DNA from 2 places in the Paenibacillus paludis genome. Region 2 is predicted to be linked to the other one. Evidence: a T-box and tRNA genes for the amino acid it is inferred to sense, from the RefSeq annotation. Region 2 holds a T-box; the other holds one or more tRNA genes.
The links. A T-box is a leader RNA that pairs with one kind of tRNA and senses whether it is charged. The one in region 2 lies ahead of ACAN56_RS23990 (valine--tRNA ligase), so its partner is inferred to be a tRNA-Val.
Positions count from the first base shown of each region.

Region 1 (3,412 bases), on a different contig from region 2:
CAAAAAGGTGAGCTTTCCGTATTCGACTGTCATTTGAATTTCCCCTTAGGTTGTCTAATAGTAAATAGTCGAAGCGAGGTGTTTGTTTATGCGCAGATGTTCATTGTGGCTGCCCCTCCTAACCTTTCTTGCCGCAGGCCTTCTTCTGGATTTCCTGATCTATAGCCTTAACAAGAAACGAAGACAGCGCTTTAGCGACATCTGACCCTGAACGAGAAAAGAAGGCTAGCTGCAGCCATCGAAGTGAAGAATAATAGGATTTCTATGCTGGTTCTATATCTTCCGTTTCAGCGAGACGGCAAACTCCGGTTTGGTCTCATAGGCCATGTAGGATACTGTCCCTGCAAAATCCAAATAAGCCTGATAACGCGTGCGGATCGCCGGGCTTGTGATCTTATCCAACACAAGCTCCTTAGCCACCCAGCAGCTTTCCGACGTTTCCTCTGAAACGGCAAGTTCTCCGCCCACCGGCTTACATACATAATCCAGCATTACTTTCGTCGGAACATCGGTGATGCCGTCATGCCATTTGTACATTCCCGTATTCGAATACACTCCGATCAGGTGAGAGACCTCGGTATCTATTCCGCTTTCTTCCTGGATCTCCCGGATGAGCGCATCCATCAGATTCTCTCCGGCCTCCACTTGCCCCCGGGGAACACCCAGCCACCATGAAATGTTTTGACCAAAAGCACTTCTCCCTGCTCATTCTCCACGATCCCGCCGACAGCCACAATATGAGTTGGCATAGCCATGTTATTGACCTCCCATGATCTTTATAATTGAATATTGCACTGCTCAGCAAATTCATTGACTTTGGACAGCAACGCAGGATAGATCATCGGATAGGTTAACTCTTCCGGTACCTCCGTGAACCCGCATATTTCTTCCATTTCATAAGCCGGCAATTGTCCGAACTTATTAACGGTGGCCAGGTAGAGCTTTCCGAAACTATCCGGCATTGACTCTCCGGTAACCGAATAAATACTTATTGGAAATAACGTATAGTCTTCCGCTCCTGTCTCTTCATACAGTTCTCTTGCCGCTGCTTCATCAGACGTTTCATTCTCGTCAATATGTCCACCTGCAAATTCCCATGTGGTCTGTCCACGCTGCCGAGCTAATATCCACTGCTTATTATGCCTAACGATAATAACGACGTAGGTTAGATTTTCTTCCTTTATTCCCGTCTCGTGTATAGTAACTTTCATTCACAAACATCTCCTTAGACGGCAAAACCGATAGAGTTTTGGTGGATTACCGGATGTGACGTTCCTATTATCTCTGGTTTAAACTATGTATAGAATCCCTTGATATTTTTCCCAACAGCTTCATCCATTATATAATAGAAGCATTCATAAGTCCGTCGGGAAAAGAATCACTCACCACCGTCTTCTCCCCGCTTCTCCTCACCCTTGCCCTGAGCGTTCAATTGCGCCCATATCTCCCGGGTCAAATGTTCACCTTTATAATAGTCCACCCTATTCTCCGTTTCATACAGCTCCTCATACGGCAAAATATTGATTTTCCCGGAGTCAGGGTATTCCGCAACATCCAAGCCGTTATTCGTCCGTAAATCGAGATAGCGGCAAGGCGTCTCTGTATGATTAAACAGCTGATGCGCACCTGATGGACCGGTTTCGAAAAATATCGTATCCCCCTCATGGACTTCCTGTAACCCGTCGGGAGTTCTTAACATAGCACTGCCCGTCAAAATCACAAACAGCTCTTCAGCATTTCTATGAAAGTGATACGGATACGAGTACTTGCCCGGGTCCAATGACCGGATATCAAAAATCAAATGCTTCGATCCTACCATCCCCGCCAGCTTCTCGCTGGTGTGCCAAGCAAATTCCGGAACCGGAGACTGCCTTTGTTTAAAAGAGATGTTCTGTTCATTGAAAATGGTCGCCATGGAATTACTCCCTACGCATAAGTTATTTTAATCCGAGCATAGAGACTATGGAGCAAGTTGTAAGTGAGTAAATTCATATCCCGCGAAAAAAACATTGCCATCCCCTCACATCCTGTGGTATTATAAATTTCGTTGCAGGACGGTAGCTCAGCGGGAGAGCACTATCTTGACAGGGTAGGGGTCATGGGTTCGAACCCCATCCGTCCTATACTGCATCACTACGTAAAACTCCTTATTTTATAAGGAGTTTTTCTTTTTCTATCCCCCACTCGCATTGGGGACGGAATTTTTCGCCTATAAAAACAACCACTCATGTCAGAGTGGTTGTTTTTATAAGTCTGATGCTCTTGATGATCATAAAGGCAACTCAATGAAATTGATTATTGCAGTTGTTAAGTTAATATTTTTACTGACTTCTTTGTATCCTTTTTCAGAAAGGAAACACTTTTGCTCGACTCCCGGTAATGCCTTTTGGGTCTTGATTCACGGATATGATACTCAAACGGATCACTCCAGTATTATTTAAGTAGTTCTTCTGGAACCTCAGGTTGATGCACATACAACGCACTGTTTGTATTTGCAATGAATAACGCTACCATCGATAAGCATGTCGCCAAACCAGACACGATTCGAACATTCGCTTTTTTCAACATTTTTACTTCACCTCCTTTCTGGCAATTAATAGACTTAGAGATTGAGCAAAATAACTCACGGCTATAGCAGATGAACAAATTATGACATTTGTAGCAACCAAGACCAGACCGATTATTTTAAGCTTCGGATAGTGACGCTTGGGAATTCTAGTCTGCTTTTCAATCCCAATAGGCGCTAACCACAAGATGATCAAAAAACTGATTGCATTCATAACCTGTACAACTAATAAATTTACGTTAATAAACGATAGCACAGTAAACAACGTCGTAGTAAATATGACACATGCTACACCCGACTTAAGGTGAACACCGCCCGACGATTGCCGTAGTAATGCAAAAGAAACTAATATCGTTAAAGCTTCAGAAAAATTACCTGTGAGCAAAGATATAGCAAGTGTAATGACGATGATAAAAACAACATTTAGCACAACCTCTAATGCATACTTTAGAACCGCTTGCGATGCGGGGTGATCAGGAACAACTTTTTTTATGTTGTAGGCTATCCTCTCAGATATACGATCAATCATTTTCTTTTTCCTTCCCGGTAGAGTAATAGATGAAGAAAATTGAGATCATTAAAAAGAACAATATATTCAAATAAATTTCGTTGTAATATAAAAGAATTGAGATTCCAATTAAGAAAATTATGATGATCGTCGTTAAAAAAATATCTTCTAATTTAAAACGAAGTTTCTCTATGTCAAAAGTAAAGCCTTTTCCTTTTCTGTAGTAGTGCCAAAAAAAAGAGCAAATAACTGCGGAGGTGAGTACTTGTAATATGTATCCATTGCTTTTATTCCCTTCTATTGCTCCTATTGAACCGAATAAGATAAGTACAATAACA
Region 1 covers NZ_JBGJZP010000003.1:77,101-80,512, reverse strand. The annotation lists gene ACAN56_RS06935 (creatininase family protein) at 1-33, opposite strand, end outside; partial or broken gene ACAN56_RS06930 (NUDIX domain-containing protein) at 274-680, opposite strand; gene ACAN56_RS06925 (NUDIX domain-containing protein) at 624-755, opposite strand; gene ACAN56_RS06920 (NUDIX hydrolase) at 777-1,211, opposite strand; gene ACAN56_RS06915 (cupin domain-containing protein) at 1,379-1,915, opposite strand; tRNA gene ACAN56_RS06910 (tRNA-Val) at 2,052-2,123, shown strand; gene ACAN56_RS06905 (cyclic lactone autoinducer peptide) at 2,434-2,568, opposite strand; gene ACAN56_RS06900 (accessory gene regulator ArgB-like protein) at 2,571-3,095, opposite strand; gene ACAN56_RS06895 (hypothetical protein) at 3,088-3,412, opposite strand, start outside.
Region 1: it has a tRNA-Val gene. The T-box ahead of ACAN56_RS23990 (valine--tRNA ligase) is inferred to sense a tRNA for this amino acid. The anticodon was not compared.

Region 2 (3,412 bases):
ATGCGTACGGTCAATATAACTGGTGTACTCTCGCTGCGGGGAATCGGGGGAGCGGAGACGCAGCCCGCCTGGCAGCAGGAGGAGTACACGGCAGCTTATTCACCTGACGAGGAAAAACAGGCCACGGGGGTTAGGGTAGAGGCCAAGGAGCATGAGAACGATGCCTTGTATGAAAACTCAGTGTGGACTTATGGCGAAGGCACCGCAGAGAATTTCGCTGAGGAGCATGAGTTTGCCCACAGTGGCCCTGAAGCTGCTGTGAATCCGCTGTTTTTGGAAGGCACTGTGTTCACCCACCAGCCTGCTGCATCCCCACCGGCCCAACAGAAGGACAAGGAAGTGAAGGTACGGACACACAGCTTTGATAGCCCGCAGGGGATATCAGCAGCCGGAACCGCGAACAACGAACCTGTTTCGGGTCACTTCTTCGGGGCACAAGGGAGAGCGGAGCAGGCCGTCCCGGCCGATGGAAATCAGGCTGGCTATACAAATCCCTTTAACAGTTCTGACATTGCCAAAGTATCAGGCACCGAAAGTTCAGGCAGCACAAAGGACATTTCGGATGCTGCCGCTGAGAATACAGCCGCGGAGGTGCATGCGTCCCATCAGGAAGAAGAGGATTTCTCTGCTGAAAATGGGGACTATGCGGCACTTTTTGCTCAGGATAGCTCCGTATCTCACGCTGATCAGGAGAACGCGGGCGAAGGCGTGATCTCTAAGGAAGCAGCACCTCCGCAGGAGGAGAAGCCGGATCTCAAGGTTGCCCTGGGAAGCAAGAGAGAAGAAGATATTCCCGCGAAGGAGCATCTTACCTTCTCTTCCCTGCTCAGCTCCAGCCGCTCCCGCAAGGAACAGGAGGAGCTTATCGCCGAGGATACAGCTGCGGCGGCGCCTGTTCCGGACTCCGGCCGTGACGGGGAATGGAAAAGCCGCTTTATCGGTGGCTTAAACGGCAAGGATCTGTTCCGTAAAGTGCGTCTCTGCATTGTCCAGCGTGAAGAAACAATCGATACTATAGCGGAGAAATATCAGCTCAGTGCAAGAGAGCTTGTCATGTACAACCGTCTTTCCGGTCAGAATGTGGAGGAAGGCCAAGTTTTGTATATCCCTTAAGAGATGCCGGCAGGCGCATCGGTGTCAGAATCCCGATCGGATGAGATCGGGATTTTTTGTATTTCTGTCCTCTGAGCTGAGATTAAGGATGAACATCAGGGGTTCGAATCAGGCGAAGGGGGCTGATTTTAGAAATGGGCGGTATAAGTCCCGCAGTTTGTGTGTATGCTGGTTGACTAGGAATAGTACTAAATGTATTATTGGATTAAGTAAATTCTTAATAAAGACTGGGAACGGGAAGAGTAGGCGGTCAGCCCTTCAGAGAGCGGAACTATAAATTGCTGTGAGTTTCCGCAGGATGCAGCCACCGAAGTCGCCCCGGAGTTGCCCCTCTGAGCTTGTCTTCAGATTCATGAAGCACAGGTTAGGAAGTGGCCGGTTGCAGCCGTTATCTGCGTGAGTGTCGCGCTAAGTTTCCGGAACCTATGGGACCGGAACGGTGGTTTATTTTTTATTGGCGCGAAACAAAGGTGGTACCGCGAAAGAATGGCCTTTCGTCCTTTGAGACGAAGGGCCTTTTTGTATTTTTTTTCAGAGGTCCAGCTTCAGAGATACATCTACCAATGCTACTTAAATGGAGGGTTTAGAATGGCTGATCACAACAAAGCGGCGGCAGAGCTGCTGAAGCCGCAAGATCCGGCACAGGATGCTGCTGCCGACAATAGCGCAAAGAGCGATATGCCGACTACATATGATCCGAAGGCGGCTGAACAGAAATGGTATGCCTACTGGATGGAGAAGGAGTTCTTCAAGGCTGGAATGCGGCCTGAAGCAGAGCCTTACAGCATTGTAATTCCACCGCCAAATGTAACCGGGATGCTGCACATCGGGCATGCGCTCGATTTCACGCTGCAGGATATCCTGATCCGTACCAAGCGGATGCAGGGCTTCGATACCCTTTGGCTCCCGGGAACGGACCATGCTGGTATTGCTACCCAGACCAAGGTGGAGCAGAAGCTGCGCCAGCAGGGCCTGTCCCGGCATGATCTGGGCCGCGAGAAATTCCTGGAGCAGGTATGGGAGTGGAAGGACCAGTATGCCAACACCATTCATGAGCAGTGGGCCAAGATGGGCCTGTCCCTCGACTATTCGCGCGAGCGGTTCACTCTGGATAAAGGGATGTCCAGCGGTGTACGCCAGGTATTTGTGGAGTTATACCGTAAAGGACTGATCTATCGCGGCAAGCGCATTATCAACTGGGATCCGGCAGCCCGTACCGCTTTATCCGATATTGAAGTTGAGTACAAAGAAGTTAACGGTCACCTGTACCACCTGCGCTACCCTCTTAAAGACGGCAGCGGATTCATCACCGTAGCAACGACACGTCCGGAGACGATGCTGGGCGATACGGCGGTAGCGGTGCATCCGAAGGATGAACGCTATCAGGATCTAATCGGCAAAACGTTGATCCTTCCGGTCATCGGCCGGGAAATTCCGATTATCGCCGATGATTACGTAGAGAAAGAATTCGGCAGCGGCGCGGTTAAGATCACTCCGGCCCATGATCCGAATGACTTTGAAGTTGGCCTACGCCATAACCTTCCGCAGATCAATGTGATGGACGAAGGCGGCATGATGAACGAGGAGGCAGGTCCTTATCAGGGACTGGACCGCAGCGAATGCCGCAAAGCGATTGTTGCTGATCTCAAAGAGCAGGGCGTTCTGATTTCGATTGAGGACCATCTGCATCAGGTAGGACACAGCGAGCGTTCCGGCGCAGTGGTTGAGCCTTATCTGTCCACCCAGTGGTTCGTGAAGATGCAGCCGCTGGCCGAAGCTGCCATCACTGCACAGAAGAACGGCGAAGGTGTTAATTTCGTACCGGACCGTTTTGAGAAAACATATTTGAACTGGATCGAAAATGTGCGTGACTGGTGTATTTCCCGCCAATTGTGGTGGGGCCACCGCATCCCGGCCTGGTACTCTGAATCTACAGGTGAAGTGTTTGTAGCATATACGGAAGAGGAAGCCCGCGAAATCAGCGGACTTGATGATCTGAAGCAGGATGAGGACGTTCTCGATACGTGGTTCAGCTCCAATCTGTGGCCGTTCGCTACACTGGGCTGGCCGGATGAAAGCAGCAGCGAATATCAGCGGTTTTATCCGAACAATGTCCTGGTTACCGGCTATGACATCATTTACTTCTGGGTAGCGCGCATGATCTTCTCCGCGCTGGAGTTCACCGGTAAGAAGCCGTTCTCCGATGTATTCATGCACGGCTTGGTGCGCGATGCCGAAGGACGTAAGATGTCCAAGTCGCTCGGCAACGGGATCGATCCGCTGGATGTTATCGAGCAAT
Region 2 covers NZ_JBGJZP010000014.1:163,054-166,465, forward strand. The annotation lists gene ACAN56_RS23985 (LysM peptidoglycan-binding domain-containing protein) at 1-1,113, shown strand, start outside; T-box leader at 1,334-1,618, shown strand; gene ACAN56_RS23990 (valine--tRNA ligase) at 1,792-3,412, shown strand, end outside.